DNA from 3 places in the Terribacillus sp. AE2B 122 genome. Region 1 is predicted to be linked to each of the others. Evidence: predicted binding sites of a transcription regulator. Region 1 holds the regulator's gene; each other region holds the start of a gene.

Region 1 (7,379 bases):
GACAAGCATTCTCGTTCTTATAAGCACCATGCGCAATGCTTCCGCCGAAGCGCCCGATCCAGACATGCTGGTATCCGCTCAGATCGACTTGATCCAGATAGGATTTCATCTCACCATTCCAGCTGTAGTTGTACATTTGCTCTAATGCTTCCATATACATACTCCTTTATTGGCTGATAATATAAGTATTCTCCATAAATCCACGAAAGCCTTTTTGTTTCTAGTGCTTTTGCTTTTAGGCTATATTTTGCTATGATGAATAGATGAACAAAGAATGAAAGTGAGTCAGGTGACGGTTATGACCCAATTTATAAAGAAGATGCATACAATAGAAGATACCAATTCGTTTGGCCAAAAGCTGGCCGAACTGCTTCAGCCTGGAGATATCATCACGATGGAAGGAGACCTTGGTGCAGGAAAGACGACGCTGACTAAAGCAATAGGTGCGGGTCTAGGTGTGAAAAGGACGATAAACAGTCCTACCTTCACAATCATCAAGGAGTATGAAGGACGTCTGCCGTTATATCATATGGATGTTTACCGGTTAGAGAACAGCGATGAAGATATCGGTTTCGAGGAGTATTTTTCAGGGGAAGGTGTTTCCATTGTAGAATGGGCACAATTCATTGAAGACTATTTGCCAAAGGAACGACTGGAGCTTACGCTCAAGCATGATGGAGAAGCAAGAACAATCTTACTGCAGCCAATTGGTGAACGTTATGAAAAGCTTTGTAAGGAGTTAGCGGAATGAATATATTAGCGATTGATACTTCCAATCAGCTGCTAGGAGTAGCGATTGTGAAAGATGGAGTGACATTAGGTGAACATGTTATGCATGGACACAGAGATCACTCGGTTCGATTGCTTCCCGCAATCGAACAATTGATGAAGGAAACAAAAACGACACCTGCTGATTTAGATCGAATTGTCGTTGGCCAGGGACCTGGTTCATACACAGGTGTTCGAATCAGTATGGCAACTGCAAAAACAATGGCATGGGCACTTGGCATCGATGTCATCGGTGTTTCAAGTCTGGAAGGTCTTGCGCATCAAGGGGAGCTATTCTCAGGATATGTTTGTCCTTTCTTCGATGCTCGCAGAGGCCAAGTGTATACTGCTCTTTACGCCAGCAATAGTGACTCCTTTGAACAAATAGACGAAATCGTCAATCCTCTATTCTCGGATTGGCTGGAACAGCTACGAGAAAAAGGCGAAAGAATATTGTTTCTAAGCCCTGATATCGAGATGTACCGCAGTATGATCATTGAGATACTGGGTGAGCAAGCAATAATCCCAGAAGCTGCTATACATTACGCTCGTCCATCTGTACTTGCTCAGATAGGAGCTGCAAGGAAAGCAGATGATTTGCACCAAATCGTACCAAATTATGTTCGTATGACAGAGGCTGAGTCAAATTGGCTTAAGCAGCAGGAGCAGCAGAAGTGAGCGCAAAAGTGACCGTACGTCCGATGCAATTAGCCGATGTGCCAGCTGTCTATACAATTGAGACTGCATCTTTTGCAACTCCATGGACCATCGATATCTTTGAACGTGAAATTACGGAAAATACGTTTGCAAATTATTTTGTCATTGAAAGTGATGGCGTAATTGCTGGTTATTGCGGTATGTGGCTCGTCATTGATGAAGCACAGATCACGAATATTGCTATACTGCCGAACTTTCGAGGTCAGAAACTGGGCGAGAAGCTGTTTGCCCATGTAATGGAACAAGCAATTATGGCAGGGGCTTACCGTTTATCTCTAGAGGTACGTGTAACTAATGTACCGGCACAGCATTTATACCGGAAATTTGGTTTAGTACCGGGCGGTATCCGGAAAAACTATTATACAGACAATCAGGAAGACGCGATTGTAATGTGGGTGAATTTATGAAAACATCAGAACTTATTTTAGCAATAGAAACAAGCTGTGATGAAACAGCCGCAGCCGTCATTGAGGGAGGCAGGATCATCAGATCCAATATTGTTGCGTCCCAAATTGAGAGCCATAAGCGTTTTGGCGGTGTAGTGCCGGAAATAGCATCCAGGCATCATGTGGAACAAATTACGCTCGTCATTGAAGAAGCGATCCAGCAAGCTGGAATTCAGAAAGAAGAGCTGGACGCGATTGCTGTGACACAGGGGCCCGGTCTTATCGGAGCATTGCTTGTTGGTGTGAATGCAGCCAAAGCGCTGGCGTTCTCCATTGGCAAACCGCTGATTGGTGTCCACCATATAGCGGGACATATCTATGCCAACCGACTAGAGCAGGAGTTCAAGTTCCCGCTACTTGCATTGGTCGTTTCTGGCGGTCATACAGAGCTTGTTCTTATGAAAGAACATGGCAGCTTTGAAGTAATTGGAGAGACACGTGACGATGCAGCAGGTGAGGCTTATGACAAGGTAGCCAGGACATTGCAGCTGCCTTATCCGGGAGGTCCCCGCATTGATAAGCTAGCAGCAGAAGGCGAGCAATCCATTGATTTCCCTCGTGCATGGCTAGAACCAGAGAGCTATGATTTTAGCTTTTCCGGTTTGAAATCTGCGGTCATCAACACACTGCATAATGCCAAGCAAAAGGGAGAAACATTTGCACCTGCAGATGTAGCGGCAAGCTTCCAAGCCAGTGTAGTAGATGTGCTTGTAGGGAAAACAATCCGAGCGGCCGAAGCATTCGGCGCAAAGCAAGTCATTGTTGCGGGTGGTGTTGCTGCCAACAGGGGGCTGCGCGCTTCTTTGGAAGAAGTGTTTGCAGACAAGCAAGCTGATCTGCTTATCCCGCCGCTTGCTCTATGCACGGATAACGCAGCCATGATTGGTGCTGCGGCATCCATCCTTTATCAGCAAGAAAAATTCGCGGATTTATCTATGAATGCTAGGGCATCTATGCCGTTATAAAAAAAGCATCGTTTTCTTTATGAAAACGATGCTTTTTTATTCACAGCCTATATTCTGGATTGTGCATAACTTATTAAAACCCACTATTAGTACCAGGTATAGAAGTGGATAAAACTGTGCGAAAGCGCTGTGGATTCTGTGGATAATGTGCATAACCTTGTGTATATCCCATTAAATCAACGATGAAAACGCATTTAGTCCTGTGTATAACTTTCCTGTTCTTCGCTAAGTATTTCCCATTCTTCCATTACTTCTAGCAGTGTTGTCTGCAGCTCTTCATTCTTTTCAGTGATTTCCTGGGCTTTCTGATAATCTTGGAAAATTGTCGGATCGGTAAGCAAAGTCTCATTTGTTTCAATCTCTGTCTCCAGTTCAACTATCTTTTCTTCTAGCTCTGAAATGCGTCGTTCCCGTTTCCGAATTTCCCGCTTTATTGCCTTATCTTGATGATAAGAGGATTTGTTCTCCGACATAACAGTTCTCTGCTTCGTTTCTTCTGCCATAGCTTCCAAGGCAGCAATCTCCTGCTTCTCTTGTTTCTTTTCTATAAAATAATCATAGTTGCCTAAGTAGGATAAAATCTGCTTGTCCGCCATTTCCAGTACTTGTGTGGAAACTTTATTCATGAAGTAACGGTCATGGGAGACAAAGAGTATAGTACCTGGGTAGTCGGCCAATGCACCTTCCAATACTTCCTTGCTGTCTAAATCAAGGTGGTTGGTCGGTTCATCCATGATCAAGAGATTCGATTTCTGCATCATTAGCTTCGCCAGAGCAAGGCGGGCCTTTTCGCCACCACTCAGTGTGTTGACTACTTTGAGGACATCATCGCCAGTGAACAGGAAGTTACCAAGAATGGTGCGGATATTCTTCTCATCCATAAGCGGATACTCATCCCATAGCTCAGCAAGGACACTCTTCGATGAATGCAATTCCGTCTGCTCCTGGTCGTAATAGCCTATACTGACGCCTGTGCCTACCTCTACCTGACCGGATTTAGCAGGCAGCTTTCCGATAATGGTCTTGAGCAATGTCGTCTTACCCGTTCCGTTCGGCCCGGTGAGAGCGATACGGTCTTGACGATTCATATGGAAGGTAACGTGCTCAAAGACAGGGGAGGTACTCTCTGGATATTGATAAGCCAAGTCTTTTACCTTCAATACATCATTTCCGCTTCGACGATCGATATCAAATGTGAGCTTTGCAGATGATGCGTCATGGAGCGGCCGGTCGATTCGTTCCATCTTCTCCAACTGTTTACGTCTGCTTTGTGCGCGTTTCGTCGTTGTGGCACGTGCGATGTTCTTTTGAACGAATTCTTCCATCTTTTTGATTTCAGACTGCTGTTTCTCGTATTGCTTCAGCTCGCGTTCGAAATTGGCAGCTTTCTGTTCGAGATAGTTACTGTAATTTCCTTTGTAACGAACAGAGTGATTGTGCGCTATCTCAATTACGGTATTAACAGTTTTGTCGAGGAAGTAACGGTCATGCGATACAACTACGACAGCCCCTTGATAACTGCTCAAGTAACCTTCCAGCCAGTCCAAGGTTGAAATGTCCAAATGGTTCGTCGGCTCATCCAGTATTAATACGTCCGGTTTCTGGAGAAGGAGTTTTCCTAGGGCAAGACGCGTTTTTTGCCCGCCGCTTAATGAACCTATCGGAGTAGACAAGTCTTTGTCTCCGAAACGGAGGCCATTCAGCACGGAACGGATATCTGCTTCATATTGATAGCCTCCGTTTAAACGGAAGGCTTGTTGTTTTGTATCATAATTGGTTAGAAGCTGCTGGTAGGCTGTCTCGTCTGAAATAAGATCAGGGTCTCCCATCCTTGCTTCGAGACGGCGCAGCTCTTCCTCTTGCTGAATAAGATCAGCGAAGACAGTCTTCATTTCTTCCAGGATGCTTTTTTCCGACTCTAAGCCTGTATGCTGCTCCAGGTACCCAAGTGTGGCATCCTTTGCTAGGAATACATTTCCTTCGTCATAGCTTAATTCTCCTGCAAGGATCTTCAGCAAGGTCGATTTTCCGGCACCGTTTCGTCCTACGATGGCTAATCGGTCCTGTGTTTGTACTTCCAGTTTTATATTTGATAAAATGACGTCTGCGCCAAATAGTTTCGTTATATTGTTCGCTTGCAATAAAATCATTCTGTTCACCTCATACTATCAGTGTATCCTATGTGACAAAACAGTAGCAAGCGCCGAATTTCAGCACTTTTAGCTTTCATGCGGATGGACATCAGAAATGATTTTGTTAAAATGGAGACAAGGTGACTCTCATCATCTTTCTTTGTGAATCTGTACAAGACTTTCCTTCTTAAATCTGTTAGAATAAGTTGTTAACTATAATCGTACTTTGTGAAAGTATCATTTCGTAATAATTCAAGGACGAAGCCGCAGGCAGCATCTGCAACTCCTTATAGATGCCAGAAAGGAACCTGTCTGCAGCCATTATTCCATTCTTTAGGGATAGTGCTGGTCATATACGACAAGAGGTAACAGAACGGTATCGTTCTAGTCCGATAGGCCTTTTGATCAGCTGCATGGCTGCACGAAGTTCGCTTCTGGAAGCTGTAGGCTTTAGGAGGATAAATGAGCATGTATATGGATCAAAATAAAATACCAAAAGCTACGGCAAAGCGGCTGCCACTTTATTATCGATTTCTCAACAGTCTGCATCTGCAGGGTAAAACAAGAGTCTCATCTAAAGAACTCAGTGAATCGGTTAAAGTTGACTCAGCTACAATCCGCCGTGACTTTTCCTATTTCGGAGCACTTGGCAAGAAAGGCTATGGTTATAATGTAGAGTATTTGCTGAACTTCTTCCGGAAGACACTAGATCAAGATGAGATCACAAGAGTGGCGCTTATCGGGGTCGGTAATCTTGGAACAGCATTCTTGAATTATAACTTTACGAAGAATAACAATACAAAAATAGAAATGGCATTCGATACGGATCCAGGAAAAGTGGATCATAATATCGGCGGTGTCCCTGTATACCATATTGATGATTTGGAAGAATATATCGGCAACGTAAGTGCAGCGATCCTGACGGTGCCAGCGCAAGCTGCCCAAGCAATCACTGACCGCCTTGTCGAGTGTGGTATTGCTGGAATCCTGAACTTTACACCAGCGCGAATCGCAGTACCGAGCAATATCCGTGTGCATCATATCGATTTGGCTATCGAATTGCAGTCATTAGTTTATTTTTTGAAGCATTATTGATTCAAGCACCTCTCATGCAGAGGTGTTTTTTTCTTACATACGATTATCCAAATCATTTTACTTATCACGTTAATCGCGGTTAAATCACGACTAAGCAAGGATACTAGGATATAAGAAGCGGAAGGGAAGTGAAAATATGATACAGCAAGCCGCCATCACGTTACAGGAAGTGGTGTATGAAACAGAGGAGAACAAAATCATCTGCGGTATAACAGGCAGATTCACGAAGGGGAAGATCACAGCAATAATCGGTCCGTCAGGCGCAGGAAAGACGACACTTTTTCGATTATGTAATGGATTGCTTTCACCCTCAGGCGGAAATATACTGATCAACGGGAAGGAAATCTTAACGTTTGATCCTGTGAGCTTGCGCCGTCATGTCGGTATCGTTCTCCAGCAGGCAACTATGCTGGAAGGAAGCGTTCGGGACAATTTGGCATTGCCTTTACAGCTTGATGGAAAGGAGTTGACAGATGACGAGGCACAACGGATGATACAGTTAGTAGGGCTCGATCCAGACATATTGGATCGAAACAGCAGGGATTTATCGGGAGGCCAGAAGCAGAAGGTTTCCATTGCTCGAACACTGCTGAATGAGCCAGAGATTTTGCTGCTGGATGAAATCACATCTTCCTTGGATCGAGTTTCCAGGCAGGACATAGAGAAACTGATTGAATGGATCAATAGAGAGACTGGAACGACTGTCATATGGATAACGCATAATCTGGAACAGGCAAAGTCAGTCGCAGAAGAAGTCTGGGTCATGATAGACGGCCGTATTGCCGAAGCGGGACCGATTGAAATGCTGGATCATCCAGAAAATGATGATGTCAAACACTTTGTCATGGAGGAGGGAAAATGAGCGCACTTGCTTTAATACTCACCTTGATATTCGTCCTTATTCCACTTTTCTTATCTAAGACATTACAGCTTGGGCTCGAAAAAGATACGCTCATTGCCACAGTCCGTTCCATCATTCAGCTGTTTGCAGTTGGCTATGTGCTGCAGTTTATCTTTGACTCCGAAAATATCCTTTATATATTCCTGATGGTTGCGCTCATGATTGGTGCAGCAGTACAAAACGCAAGGAAAAAAGGAGCATCGATAAGAGGCATCACATGGAAGCTAGTGCTTACCTTCGTTGTAATTGAAGTACTGACACAAGGGATTTTGTTAGGGCTTCATATTACACCGGCAACTGCACAATACATCATCCCATTAAGCGGAATGGTGATAGGAAACTCTATGGTGCTAGG
Region 2 (7,379 bases), on a different contig from region 1:
GGTGAAGAGTACGGAACCGAATAAACGGTCAAATGTCTGCATAGCAAGTGCAACTGTAAGCACTGGGAATGCAAAGATGATGATCAGCATTGTGATCAATGATGTCCATGTGAACATGGACATTTTCATTAGTGTCATACCTTTCGTACGCATCTTAAGGATGGTAACGAAGAAGTTGATACCTGTCATCAATGTACCGATACCAGCAATCTGAATTGCTAGCAAGTAATAGTTCTGACCAGGGCCTGGGCTAAACTCATTCGTCGCAAGCGGCGTATAACCAGTCCAACCGGCATCAGGTGAACCACCGATGATGAAGGAGATGTTGAATAGAGCCATACCGACAAAGAATGTCCAGAAGCTCAAGTTGTTCAAATACGGGAATGCAACGTCACGTGCACCGATTTGCAACGGTACAATATAGTTGATCAAACCGATTAAGAATGGCATCGCCATGAAAAGAATCATGATAACACCGTGTGTCGAGAATACCTCGTTATAGTGCTGCGGATCCAAGAATTCCATACCTGGCTTCGCAAGCTGCGTACGGATCATCAAACCATCGATACCGCCGCGGAAAAGCATTAAAAGAGCACTAAGGATATACATGATACCCAGTTTCTTATGGTCAACAGAAGTCAGCCATTCTTTCCATAGCCAGCTCCATTTTTTAAAGTAAGTAAGGGCAGCTACAACGGCGATTCCACCGAGCAAGATGCTGATCTGTGCGCCCAGAATCAATGGATCGCCGGTAATGATAAACTCATTCCATTTTAAGTCCAAAACTCTTCCCCCTCTCTCTGTTACTCATGACCCGCATGTGCATGTTCTTCAGAGTCCATGTCTTCATCCGAGTTGTCTACAGTATTGTCTTGCTGATAGTACGGAATTTCGTCTTCAGGCAAGAGATTTTGAGATTTGTCTTTCGCATGTGGATTCTTCGGCTCATAGCCTAGGCGATCCCATGCTTCCAATGTGTAGTCTGCATTTTTTGAATGGTCGATCCATTGCAAGTGCGTACCATTGAATTCAGCTGTTCCGTCGTCATAAACACCAGGAATCAGAAGATTGTCATACTCGTATTGTGTCAGTTCTGGAGCGGAGTTTTGTACGTCTTCCACCCACTGTTGGTAATCAGCTTCTTCATCAGCGTAGACTTTGAATCGTTGTTCATTGAAGCCTTCACCTGTGAAGTTAGCGTTTCGTCCATCGTACGTGCCAACGTGGTCTGCTTGCAGATAAAGAGTTGTCTGCATGCCTGCCATGTTATATTTCTGACCGCCTAGGCTTGGTATCCATAGAGCAGCCATGGAATCAGCAGATGTCAATTTGAATTCCACCGGACGGTGAATCGGAATGTGCAGATAGTTCACTGTTTCGATGTCTTCATCTGGATAAGTAAATACCCATTTCCAGTTGATGGATGTTGCATGTACTACTAGAGGATCTTCATTCGCTGCTTCTGCCGTTTTCGGCTGAGGCGCTTCCTCCAATGAATAGATCGTTCTGACAGTTGGAACAGCCAAAATGACTACGATGATAATCGGGATGATCGTCCAGATTGTCTCAAGCAGCATGCTGCCGTGTAGTTCAGGGCTGTACTTGTCGTGATCCTTTCTTTCTCTGTACTTGACAAGGATAATCGTCAAAAGTACGAATACAACCGCAACGATTGTAAGCATAAAGATGATTGATAGAATAATAAGGTCACTCTGCTGACTTGCCACTGGTCCTTTCGGATCAAGCACTTCCGGTGTAGAACAGCCGGCGAGCATTAGCGGCAGGGCAAGGAACAATAGAAGACTTAAGGGTTTCAATTTTTTAAGCATGCGCCTGCTTCCCTTCCTTTCTTTACCTGAATTCACGAAAACGCTTGTTATCCCTCTGCATAGGAAAACAACCATATCCGCTATAATAGGGTTTTGATAAGTATTTCACAATGAGGCTTCACATTTCCCGCAGGAGTGAAAAATCTCAGCTAGAAACACACTATCCCACTGTCTAATAGACAGTGTCTGACAACAATCCAGAAACTAGTGTAATACAAAGCAGCCAAAAAGACCAGACTTGCCTGGTAAGTAAACAGTTCATTTTTCATTCTAACACCGTCAAAAAGAGAGAATAAGAATAAGTAGTGAACAAAATTTGAACGTTTTATGTAAAACTACAATATCTTATGGTTTACCACCCATTATCTGGTCTTACTGTAATACACCGTGTTACGAACGGTCTTTCCATCTACATGAAGGCTGTCAGAATAATGAATTCCTTCCAGCTTGTAGCCGAGCCGTTCGGGAACAGCCCGGCTTGCACTGTTTTCCTCGTCGCAAAGTATCTGAACCCGCCTGACACCAAGCTCAGTAAAAGCATACTCCGTCTGTGCCTCGACAGCTTCCGTCATGAATCCCTGGCCGGTATGGCGAGTATCCATCCAATATCCGATTTCGACTTTCGGAACATCCCAATCTATTGCGTGGAAACCGCTGGATGCAATGAACTCTCCAGTATCCCTACGGAAAATCAGCATGCGCAGGTTGGTCCGTTTGATCCAATTCGCAACCGACTGCCGGATATTTTCTTCTGAATCTTCCGGAGTGGGCAATTCCTGTGCAAATGGCATCCAGTGCTTCAATTCTGGCATGGAAGCTTTGATTGCATCATTTACTGCTTTTCCATCGCCTATTTTGGGCTGCCTGATAATAAGGCGCTCCGTTTCAATAGTAGTCTTGAAATCTCTCAATATCGGATTCATCTCTTCCCCTCCTAGAATTTTATTCTAGTATGAAGGAAGATATTGGGGCTTGCAATACAAATCAAGCCACTTCTGGGTGCTTCTTCTCTTCTCTATAAGATATAGCGGATAATATAATCCCAATGATAGAAATACCGGCTCCGATAACAGAAAGCCATGTATAGCCCAGATTTGCATCCAGTACAAGTCCGCCTATATAAGCACCACCAGCATTCGCCAGATTAAACGCTGAAACACTCGCTGCTGCCGCGATTGTCGGGCCTTCTTTTGCTGCCATAACTATTTTCGACTGCAATAGTGGTGTTGTACCGAATGCACCTGCACCGAACAGTCCTATAATGAAGACAGCAGTAATAGCATATGGTGTTGCCAACGGGAACAATAAAAGAATTACAGTCAGCGTTGCAAATACATAGATGAGTGTTTTAGTCACATTGCCCGCAGCTAATCGCGGCGTTGAAAAGTTACCAATTACACTCCCCAATCCGAAGAAGAAGAGACTAATCATGATACCGACGCCTCCAAAGCCCGTAACTGAGCGCAGCAGCGGTTCAATGAAGGTGTATGCAGTGAATACACCTGAGTAGCCAAAGATGATAATAGCTATCGTCAAAAGCACCTGCTTATGTTTGAATACACTAAGCTCCTGCTTGATACGCGGTGTTTCTGCCGGCTTTGTATTCGGTGCAAAAATAAACAGCCCAATTAGGCCTATCACTCCAAGAACTGCAATCAGCCAAAATACGAGACGCCATTCAATCAGTGAGCCTAGATAGGCTCCAAACGGAACGCCAATCATAATGGCAATTGTGAGCCCCCCATTGACGGCTGCAATTGCCTGTACCCGTTTGCGTGGTTCCACGAGATCACTTGCCATGACAAAAGCGAGCGCAAAAAAAGGACCATGCATGAACGCGGAAGCGACGCGTGAAACAAGCAGCACTGTAAAACTTGGTGCTGTCGCACTAATAATATTACTGATGATGAAGAGCAGCATAAACAGAAGCAGCATCGGCTTCCTCGGCAATTTGACAGATAACGTTGTCATAAGCGGACCGAATATCGCCACTCCAAGTGCATACATGCTGACAACAAGACCCGCGGATGCAATCGTCACACCGAGATCTGACGCGATATGAGTAAGTACGCCAGTGACGACATATTCCGTCGTTCCAATGGAAAAAGCACAGATCATCAAGACTGCAATCACTGTCGTTGGTTTAAATTGTCTGCCTGCTAGAGACATGGTAACTCCTCCTTTTATCTGACATAACATCCGCTAACGATACAACAGAAAAGCCATCTATTCAAACCATAACCAGGTCGATTAATAAAAAAATTATAGGAAGCGCATCCAAACAATTTAACAGGTTTTAATTGTGTGGAAGAGGGGTAAATCTTCAAAGTTAAATAGCATTTAATACTAGAAGGATATTCAAGTTTGGTATAAGAAAAAGCGACCTGCTGGCCGCTTTATAATTAATTCTTGAAGTTTTGCTGAATATCCTGTGTAATGGCAGTCACTTCTTGCATACTCGCTGCATTCTGTTCCGCGACAGAAACAATGCTATTGATACTGTCCGTTACACCGCGAGTGTTATCGAGAACTTCATACATAGCTACAGCAATCGCCTCGATTTGATTACTGGTTATGGTAATCTCTGCATGCAGCTGTTCAAACGTGTTTTGTGTAGTAGAGATTTTATCTGATCCAGCAACAACTGCCTCTTGACCTGCACCAAGAGCTTCGACAGCTTCCTTTGATTCTGTCTGGATAGCTTGGAAAACACCTGTTATATCCGTTACAGCAACACGAACTTGATCAGAAAGCTTGCGTACTTCATCTGCCACCACTGCGAACCCGCGCCCCTGGTCCCCTGCCCGAGCTGCCTCGATAGCAGCATTCAGTGCAAGCAGGTTCGTCTGTTCGGCGATATCTTTAATTGTCTTCAGCAATGTACTGATTTGATCTGTCTTTCCATTTAGGCCTCTGACTTTCTCATAAGAAAATGTAATTTTGCTCGTTATCGTCTCCATATGGCTGACGGAATCATTCATATGAGATGCACCTTCTTTGGTCAATGCATCCATTGCGACAGCAACCTGCTTCGCATCTTCTCCTTTTAGAGCAACCATCATGACATTCTCAGCGAACTTCTGCATTGTTGCAGCTAACTCAGACGACGCTTGGGATTGATTCTCTGAGCCGATAGTCACTTCCTCTAAAGCGGTTACAATTTGATTCAGCGCTTCACCTGTCTGTTCCAGCTTAATCAACGCCGACTCTCTTTCTGGTTCAACTTCAGGCTCGACAGTCACTGCTGCCTCCTGAGAAATAGGAATTTCAACTAGTTGCTCAGCCGTCGGCTCAACTGCTTCCTTCTTATATAGCAGAACATATGTAAGACTTCCCCCTACCAAAACAAGCCCAATAAAAAGATTAATCCTCCAATCCAGCAAGAAAACCCTTTCATTTTGCAGAAACAGCAAACCCGCATAAAGATATCCGGTACTCAATAAACTAAAGACCTGGCTTTTTTTCATTATTATTCTCCTTTCCCCTCTTTACTTTTTATCGGCTACTATATGACATTCATGAACCTTTTTCTACATTTTCTTCCTTATAACGTCTTTTAACTTCACACATGCTATACTACAAGCTGACAAAAGGAGGTAGCTGCGTATGAAAGGACTATTACAAGAAGCAACAGAGTTTATTCAAGAAAGCTATCGAGAGCTCGGGAAAACAGATATAGACATACATCAGCGCCTGTCACACATCGGAAATGAGATAACTCAAACCTCTACATATATCCATACGACAGAAGAGCTGGAGCATGGCGCAAGAATGGCGTGGCGAAATTCAAACCGCTGTATCGGCCGCTTGTTCTGGAACGGTCTTCATGTTATCGATGCAAGGGAAGCCACAGAAGCAGAAGAAGTACTGGAGAAGCTGCTCAGTCATATTGAACAAGCAACAAATGCTGGAAAAATAAAGCCGATGATTACCGTCTTTTCACCGGTTAATAATATTCGTATTTGGAATCATCAATTACTTCGTTATGCTGGATATGAGACAGAGCATGGTATTATCGGAGATCCCGCTTCTGTACGTTTCACCAGTGTATGCAAATCCCTTGGATGGGAAGGCAAAGGAACGATGTATGACATTCTGCCACTTGTCGTTCAAGTGAGAGACCAGCCGCCGGTGCTTCAAGAAATACCAGCAGACATAGTGAAAGAAGTTCGTATTGAGCATGAGGAGTATCCTGCATTTACTGAATTAGGTTTGCGTTGGTATGCTGTTCCAATTATCTCGGATATGAAGTTAGAAATCGGCGGTATTGTTTATAATGCTGCTCCCTTCAATGGCTGGTATATGGGAACTGAAATCGGCGCACGAAATTTAGCAGATGAAGATCGTTACGATATGCTTTCAAAAGTGGCGGAACTAATTGGGCTGGATCAAAGTAAGACATCCACTTTATGGAAAGATCGAGCATTGGTCGAATTAAATATTGCGGTGCTTCATTCTTTTCAAAAAGCAGGCATTACAATCGTTGATCATCATACCGCTGCCAAGCAGTTTGCCCATTTTGAAAAGCTGGAAGAGAAAGCAGGACGCGATGTGACAGGTATGTGGAGCTGGCTTATTCCGCCAATGTCACCAGCGACGACTCATATTTTTCATAAGCCGTATTCAAATAAACTTTTAAAACCGAACTACTTCCATCAAAAGGATGCATACTAAAAAAGCGCAAATGCATATCGATTTGCGCTTTCTTTTCAATACGGAAAGGTTCTATATAAAGAAACTAATTAATAGTGATACCCCAAATCCAACAAATGCAATAATCGTTTCCATCACTGTCCAGGATTTTAATGTTTCTTTTTCTGTCAGTCCAAAGAATCTGTTGACCATCCAAAAACCTGAGTCATTAACGTGTGAGGCAATGGTTGCACCTGATGCTACTGTGATAACAAGCAAGGCCAGCATAGGTCCTTCAATCCCCAAAGAATCAATGATTGGAGAAATCAAGCTTGCGGTAGTGATCATGGCTACTGTCGCTGAACCCTGCGCTATTCGGACTGCTGAAGAAATCAGGAATGCGAAGACTATAATTGGTACATTCAAGTTAGACATTGTATTTGCCAAAACATCTCCAACACCAGTTTCAACTAGGACCTGACCAAAAACACCGCCTGCTCCCGTGATAAGTATAATAATTCCTGCTGGTTCCAAAGACTTTGTCGCAATTGTTTGTATTTCTTCTTTTGTATAACCTCTTCGAGTACCGAGTAAATAGAATGTTAGAAGCGCTGTAATAGTTAGGGCTACACCTGGATCTCCAATAAACGATATTGCAGTTCTTACAGTATTTCCTTCATCCAAGCTTGCAGAAAGAACCGTATTGAGAAGGATGAGAAAGAGCGGCAGCCCGACCAAGGCGGCAATCATGCCAAAGCTAGGCAGATCTTTTACGTCTCTAGGTTCTTCCATCTCAGAAATCATATTTTCTGGAACTTTAATATGCATTTTCTTGGATATATACGTACCAAAAATTGGACCGGCAATAATTGCGGCGGGAATGCCGGCAATCAAACCAAAGAGAATAACCCATCCAAT
Region 3 (7,379 bases), on a different contig from region 1:
TCCTATGATAATTAAAAGACCATTCAAAATAAGGTTCATAATACTCGGAGCCCAGCCAAGTGCATAAAATAAAATAATAGTAACACCTGTTACGCCGCCTTCGCCAAGTTCACTCGGAATAGCGAAAATATTCACTGCCAGGGCGAAAAGAAAGGATCCAGCCATGAGGAATACCAGGTCTCTGAGGAAGTTCTGCTTTATCTGTTTCATCTGATAACCCCCTTTTAATATGTTGTTTCTTCTCTGATAGACCACGAGATTATATCACACTGCATTATAGCTTGCCATATTACTTGACAAGATTTTGAAAGAATATCTTCCTGTTTTGCAGAAGAGACAGAAAGGGTATTAATATACGGAGAATGATTTCTTAGCAAAATGCGCATAAATTGTGTCTGATTATGAAAAAGATTAGTATGTAATTAGTAGGAGGGTATGCAGATGAGTGATACATTTAAAGCATTAATTGCAGATAAACAAGGAGAAGATTTCTCTGTTCAAGTGAAAGAATTGGCCGTTGACCAGTTGCCGGAGGGAGAAGTATTGATCAAGGTTCACTACTCCGGTGTCAACTATAAAGATAGCCTAGCGACGATACCAAATGGAAATGTAGTGAAGTCTTACCCTATAGTTCCAGGTATAGATTTAGCTGGAGAAGTTGTATCTTCCGAGGATGAGCGCTTTCAGCCGGGAGATCATGTCATTGCCACGAGCTATGAAATCGGAGTTGCTCGTCATGGTGGATACAGCGAGTACGCGAGAGTGCCAGCTGATTATATCGTACCAGTGCCGGAAGGAATGACGACGAGAGAAGCAATGATCATCGGTACAGCAGGGTTTACAGCTGCACTATCTGTTCAGCGTTTGTTGGAGAACGGATTGGATAAAGAGAATGGCCCAGTACTTGTTACCGGAGCAACCGGAGGAGTCGGCAGTTTTGCAGTAGCTATTTTGTACAAGCTTGGCTTCGAAGTGGAAGCGAGTACAGGCAAACAAGAGGAACACGAATATCTTAAGGAGCTTGGAGCTACTCGTATCATTTCGCGCGACGAGGTGTATGATGGCAATCTTAAGCAGATTGCAAGCCAGAGATGGGCAGCAGCAGTCGATCCGGTCGGCGGGGAACCGCTTGCATCAGTTCTCAGCCAGCTCAAGTATAACGGATCCGCTGCAGTGAGCGGATTAACTGCCGGAGGCAAAGTCCCGACTAGTGTATTCCCATTCATTCTTCGCGGAATCAACTTACTCGGTATCGACTCCGTTTATTGTCCGAAACCAACACGTGATAAAGTTTGGTTGCAGCTGGCAACTGCCTTCAATCCAGGAGACTTGGAACGTTTCGTTATAGAAGAATTGACGCTGGAACAATTGCCGGATGCATTACCTAAGTTATTGCAAGGTCATGCTCGCGGCAGATATCTTGTCCGTATCGGCGATTAAAGTGAAATAATGTGACATTAATGTGTCGGTGAAATTTGAACTGTTTGTGAACATCGTCACAAATTGTTTTCCTAAGCGTTCAACCATGGCATAATCATAATCAAATGACTATGTGAGGTGCACAAAATGATTTATCTTTTAATTGTGTTCGCAGTAGCTTGTGTTGTTGGCTGTTTTGCAGCTTGGTTGAAAATGGTCAAGCAAGACGAAGAGCAATTTGCAAGTGTGACGGAAACTCAGACAGAAACATATAAAAAAGCTAACTAAATGATATTAGCGTGCTGCCCTGGCAGCACGCTTTTTTTATATGCCAATAAACTTTTCTTCAGAAAATGTGTTATAACCTTACTTAATTAGGGTAAAGGTATGGTATTCGAATTTGAGTAAGGAGAAAGGTACTTGGAAATGAAAACATTTGCAGAGATGACCAAAAGTGTAAGTACTTTTGCTAATTTCGATGAAGCGGCACAGGGTGTGCTGAATATTATCAGTGAATTCGTGAAGATTAATACATTATTTATCGCTAAAAATGACAACGTTCATAATAAAATCATTAAAGTTGTGAATCAAAAAGAAAATCTCCTCCAGGAAGGAGAAAAGCTTCCCTTTAATGAGACATTATGCAAGCTTAGTGTCGATCATGGGAGAGAAATACTAATTATCCCAGACTTAGCGAAGAGCGAACTATCTCAATCACTTGAAGTAGCAAATAACCTCGGGGGCGGTAGCTTTATCGGGATTCCGATCTATTTTGAGAACGGAGAGAATTACGGAACTATTTGCGGACTTGATTCGAAATCATTTCCGTTTACGGAAGAGCATATTCGTTTATTCGAAACGATGGCATCACTTTTGACGTTTGTGCTAGAGCTTGAGAACGCCAACAAACAGATACAAAATCTATCGGCACCATTCGTTCCGATTACTGCTGGGGTTGCGGTGCTTCCGATCATTGGGTTCATACATGAGGACAGAGCTGAAAAAATCATTCAGCTATCTTTGCAAAAGAGCCAGGAGTTGAATTTGGATTACCTTGTCATCGACTTATCGGGTATCTCTCAGATTGATCATGTTGTAAGCAATTCGTTATTAAAGATAGCTACTTTATTGAAGCTTATTGGTGTAAAACCAATTCTGACCGGATTCCATCCGGATTTAGCATTAAAAGCTTTATCGTTGCAGATGGAATTAAAAGACATAATAATAGAGGCCAATTTAGAGCGTGCATTGAATAAGATCGGATTAAAATTAGAGAAGCGAGATGATAGCTTTTAAAACCAGACAGAAATAACTGTCTGGTTTTTTTTTGTTTAGGTTTGGTCCGGAGTGGTAATGGGTTATCATCTGATAGAGAGGAAGAAGTATCGTGCTGTTAACAAGTTTCGTGTTTGTTTGTCTTTTCGCTGTGATTCATTTTTTATCTGAATACCTCGATCCTATCCCTGCCAGCATACACTATCGGGTGCATGCAGGAACAAGGAAATTTAGCAGCGTTATTGTATTTCTGTATCCCTGGTATTTTCTACACAATCATCTTGGGAATGGTAAAATAAGGAGGAACTTAAAATGAAGAAATCGCTCGTTTATAAACATAAGGGTACACTGCTGCAAGGTTCTGTACATATTCCCGAAGGCAAGGGACCGTTTCCGGCAATACTCATGCTACATGGATTCGCTTCCAACCGGATGGGGAACCAGGACAGCTTTGTGCACATGGGGGATCGACTGGTGGCGGCCGGTTTTGCCGTGTTCCGCTTTGATTTCAGTGGCTGTGGGGAGAGCGAAGGGGATTTCTTTAACTTGACGGTGACGAGGGAAATAGAAGAAGCGATAGCGCTCATTCATTTTTGCCGCCAGCAATCTGAGGTCGATCCAGATCAATTCCATTTACTTGGGATGAGTCTTGGAAGTGTCGTAGCCAGTATGGCTGCGGGTAAGTATCCGGAGCTGATCAAGACGCTTTGCTTATGGTCACCGGCTGCTGTCATTGTGGATGAAATTACGAAACAAGGCACCATACAGGGGAAGCCCGTAGATATCATCAGAAAACAAGGGTTTATGGACATTCGCGGAAGAAAACTTGGACCAGCTTTAATAGAAGATGTAAAGACATTGGACATTTATGAGACAGCTAAAAGTTACCAAGGGTTAGTAAAGATTATCCATGGTGATGCAGATGATATCGCCCCTATTGCGTATGCTGAGAAATATATGGAGATTTATCCAGAATCTGCGGAGCTTGTAACAGTGGCTGGAGCAGATCATGGCTGGGCGAACCTTGAAGATAGGGGTATCTTATTTGACGAAACCGAGCGGTTTTTCCTGAAAGGCGGAAACGAAGATGAAGATACGACAGGAGAGTAATGAAGAAGCAAGGGAATATATCCGAGAGAAAGTAATTGCGTATAATATGGAACAATTGCCAGAAGAAAGAGGAGCCAAAAAGGAATCCACAGCATTCACGGTTCGCGATGACACAGGCAATATTATTGGCGGTATCACCTGCACGCTTTTTTGGCAGCATCTGCATATTGATTTTCTTTGGGTAGAAGAATCAAAGCGAAAAGTTGGGTTTGGGGAGAAGCTGTTAGCCGAGGCTGAAAATTATGCCAGACAAAACAATGCAAGGCTTATTAAATTGGACAGCTTCAGCTTCCAGGCACCTGCTTTTTATCAGAAGCATGGGTATACAGTATTCGGAAAAGTAGAGGATCATCCAGCCGGGCATACTCAATATTATTTGGTTAAGAAGTTGTAGAAACCTTTTAAAGTTGATTAACGTTGGAATGTAAAAGGGGCAATAAAGTATGATGACATACGCATTTGAAACGATTGAGATGAAGGCTTTTTCCGGCAAAATGAAGACAGACTATCGGAAAGTTGTGCAGGAATATGCAAGAAACGGCTGGCGTTTACATAGTATGAACCCGATACCAGGTCATGACGGGATGGCTCTCAGTATTGAGCTGATTTTCGAGAGAGAAGCGTAAGAGGTGGAAGTATGCAAATTAGAGAAATAGAAGAAAAAGACAATCAACCAGTCGAGCAGCTCATTCGAACATGCTTGAAGGAATTTGGTGCTGATAAGCCTGGAACAGCCTGGAGTGATCCAGATCTTGGCCGTTTCTATTCTTTGTATCAGCAGCCTGGTTCAAAGTATTGGGTTGTAGAACAGGAAGGTACGATTGTTGCGGGCTGCGGAATTGGACCTGTCGAGGGACATCCAGAAGTTTGTGAGCTGCAGAAGATGTATGCAGCTGAGAATATGCGCGGAACAGGTGTAGCCCACGCGTTACTGCTGACAGCTCTTGCTTTTGCTAAGCAGCATTATAGTCGATGTTACTTGGAGACGCTGAGCAATATGACTGCTGCAAATCGTTTTTATATAAAGCAAGGATTTCATCTTTTGGACAAGCCTTTGAGTGAAACGGAACATTACGCTTGTGATGTTTGGTATATCAAGGATTTATAATGTAATGGAGGGAAGGCGAACTGTTGCATTTCAAACCAATTGTGATGTTGCTGGAAGCAAATGAGATTGAATATGCAGTAGGGGGTTCGCTGCTGCTGTATTTAAAAGGGCTGTCTGTTAGTCCAAACGATGTCGATATACTAGTAGAGCCTTGGCAGTTTGCCATAGCAAAGGAAGTACTTCAAAACAGAGCAGTTAAATCCGAGGACAAGCTGGCACAGGGCCGATTCAAAACAAAGTCGTGTACAACCTTCACTATGTCAGATGGGGTGCAAGTGGATTTGATGACTGGTTTTGCAGTTTCCTATGCTAATAGTGTTTTTGAGATGCCCTTCTCTGCCGTCAGGGAACAAACAAGAGCAGGTGCATTGCCGCTGGCTAGTATGGAGGCGTGGTATATCATGTATTGGCTGTTACCCGGAAAAGAAGATAAGCGCTCTATAATGGAACATTATTTCCGCAGCTGCGGACTGAAAGATCGGCATTATTTGCAGCAAGCGTTCGAACTTGAACTACCAGAAGGTGCATCTGACGCGTTACGTGTGTTATTAGCATAAATAAGAAGCAATGCTCAACTCAATGTCAAAATAATTTCATATTAACTACTTGAAAATCCCTTTCTTAAGGGATTTTTTTGTTTGTTAACAAAGCTGTTACGATTACGCCACAAATTGTTCAATATTTCACAAACTTAAATAGGAAAGCAGGAGTATACTAAATGTAACAGGACATTGTGACTATTTTCACAAAGTTTCCGATAAAATCATGAAAAGAAAGAAGGCGGCAAAATGGATGTTGTAGAGCTTTCGCGTATCCAATTTGCATCAACGACATTGTTCCACTTCCTATTCGTTCCGTTAAGTATAGGGTTGGCATTTATCATTGCAATCATGGAAACGATGTATGTGGTCAAAAAAGATGATAAATATAAAAAAATGGCGAAGTTCTGGGGACATATATTCCTGATTAACTTCGCAGTCGGTGTTGTCACCGGTATATTACAGGAATTCCAATTCGGGATGAACTGGTCGGAATACTCCCGTTTTGTAGGGGACGTTTTCGGTGCACCGCTTGCTATTGAAGCGCTGCTAGCATTCTTTTTGGAGTCCACTTTCCTTGGTTTGTGGATTTTCGGTTGGGATCGCTTACCGAAATGGGTACATGCATTATGTATTTGGCTTGTGTCTCTAGGTACGATTTTCTCCGCATTCTTCATTCTGTCTGCGAACTCATTCATGCAGCATCCGGTCGGAGAAGTATTACAAAATGGCAGACTTGAAATGAATGACTTCTTAGCAATCATGACTAATGGTCAGCTCTGGGTCGAATTCCCTCATACAGTCTTCGGATCGTTTGCGACTGGTGCATTATTCATCGTAGGTATTAGTGCTATTGCGCTTTTACGCAAGAAACATGTGGCGTTCTATAAAGGTTCATTTAAGGTAGCTATTGTTGTCGCTTTGATCAGTGGTATTGGTATTGCATTATCTGGTCATGAGCAGGCATTATATCTTGTTGAAACACAGCCAATGAAAATGGCTGCAAGTGAAGGTCTGTGGGAAGACAGTGCCGATCCTGCACCTTGGACAGTATTTGCCAATATCGATACAGAAGCGAAAGAAAATTCGGGTGAGCTTAAAATCCCTTATGTACTAAGTTTCTTATCTTACGGTGAGTTCAGCGGTTCAGTAGAAGGGATGAATTCGTTGCAGGAACGTTATACAGAGCTATATGGTCCTGGTAATTACATCCCGCCGGTTAAGACAACATTCTGGAGTTTCCGTGTCATGACGGTTTTAGGCGGAGCAGTTCTTGCTTTATCTATCTGGGGTGCTTACCTTTATGCACGTAAAAAACTTGTTACTAGCAAATGGTATTTGCGCATCATGATTGTTGCTATCAGCTTCCCGTTCATCGGCAACTCTGCCGGTTGGATTATGACTGAAATCGGTCGTCAGCCTTGGGTTGTATTCGGTTATATGAAAACAGAGGATGCGGTCAGTGCCGGTGTAACAGCAGGAGAAGTTCTTTTCTCCCTTATCACGTTCTCGGCTCTGTATTTGATTCTGTTCGCGGTTATGATTACTTTGTTCGTCCGTGAAATCAAAAAAGGACCAGAGCATGATATCGAAGAAACAGAACCAATCGCAGATCCATTCACGAAGGAGGGTCAACATGCTTTCTCTTAATGAATTCTGGTTCATCCTCGTCGCAGTTTTGTTCGTTGGCTTCTTCTTCCTGGAAGGCTTCGATTTCGGCGTAGGGATTGCAAGTAAATTTGTAGCTAAAGATGATTTGGAAAGACGCGCGTTCATCAATTCCATCGGTCCATATTGGGATGCGAATGAGGTATGGCTGATTACAGCTATTGGTGCGATGTTCGCAGCCTTCCCTAACTGGTATGCGTCGATGCTGAGCGGTTTTTATCTTTGCTTTGCTTTCATTTTGTTCGGGCTGATCGGCCGCG

The links. The regulator Rex, encoded in region 1, represses fermentation and respiration genes when NADH is low (regulators of the CRP and FNR family bind a similar motif). The targets are predictions, from matches to a motif close to TTGTGAAATATTTCACAA.
Region 2: qoxA (cytochrome aa3 quinol oxidase subunit II) is a predicted target of Rex. The motif match lies at 1,923-1,940, and genes of this name have one in related genera.
Region 3: AE2B122_RS13560 (cytochrome ubiquinol oxidase subunit I) is a predicted target of Rex. The motif match lies at 5,644-5,661, and genes of this name have one in related genera.

What each region holds. Positions count from the first base shown of each region.
Region 1 is NZ_LR700949.1:1,405-8,783, forward strand. Features, by position in the region: gene AE2B122_RS16235 (hypothetical protein) at 1-154, opposite strand, end outside; gene tsaE (tRNA (adenosine(37)-N6)-threonylcarbamoyltransferase complex ATPase subunit type 1 TsaE) at 299-751, shown strand; gene tsaB (tRNA (adenosine(37)-N6)-threonylcarbamoyltransferase complex dimerization subunit type 1 TsaB) at 748-1,446, shown strand; gene rimI (ribosomal protein S18-alanine N-acetyltransferase) at 1,443-1,892, shown strand; gene tsaD (tRNA (adenosine(37)-N6)-threonylcarbamoyltransferase complex transferase subunit TsaD) at 1,889-2,896, shown strand; gene AE2B122_RS16260 (ABC-F family ATP-binding cassette domain-containing protein) at 3,091-5,046, opposite strand; gene AE2B122_RS16265 (redox-sensing transcriptional repressor Rex) at 5,497-6,123, shown strand; gene AE2B122_RS16270 (phosphate ABC transporter ATP-binding protein) at 6,260-6,985, shown strand; gene fetB (iron export ABC transporter permease subunit FetB) at 6,982-7,379, shown strand, end outside.
Region 2 is NZ_LR700948.1:4,673-12,051, reverse strand. Features, by position in the region: gene qoxB (cytochrome aa3 quinol oxidase subunit I) at 1-783, opposite strand, end outside; gene qoxA (cytochrome aa3 quinol oxidase subunit II) at 804-1,829, opposite strand; gene AE2B122_RS15395 (GNAT family N-acetyltransferase) at 2,192-2,752, opposite strand; gene AE2B122_RS15390 (MFS transporter) at 2,814-3,998, opposite strand; gene AE2B122_RS15385 (methyl-accepting chemotaxis protein) at 4,232-5,296, opposite strand; gene AE2B122_RS15380 (nitric oxide synthase oxygenase) at 5,436-6,503, shown strand; gene AE2B122_RS15375 (GntP family permease) at 6,555-7,379, opposite strand, start outside.
Region 3 is NZ_LR700946.1:232,881-240,259, reverse strand. Features, by position in the region: gene AE2B122_RS13605 (YitT family protein) at 1-210, opposite strand, end outside; gene AE2B122_RS13600 (acryloyl-CoA reductase) at 442-1,440, shown strand; gene AE2B122_RS13595 (hypothetical protein) at 1,567-1,707, shown strand; gene AE2B122_RS13590 (GAF domain-containing protein) at 1,846-2,715, shown strand; gene AE2B122_RS13585 (S9 family peptidase) at 3,007-3,804, shown strand; gene AE2B122_RS13580 (GNAT family N-acetyltransferase) at 3,782-4,198, shown strand; gene AE2B122_RS13575 (DUF4177 domain-containing protein) at 4,248-4,430, shown strand; gene AE2B122_RS13570 (GNAT family N-acetyltransferase) at 4,442-4,912, shown strand; gene AE2B122_RS13565 (hypothetical protein) at 4,936-5,469, shown strand; gene AE2B122_RS13560 (cytochrome ubiquinol oxidase subunit I) at 5,701-7,101, shown strand; gene cydB (cytochrome d ubiquinol oxidase subunit II) at 7,088-7,379, shown strand, end outside.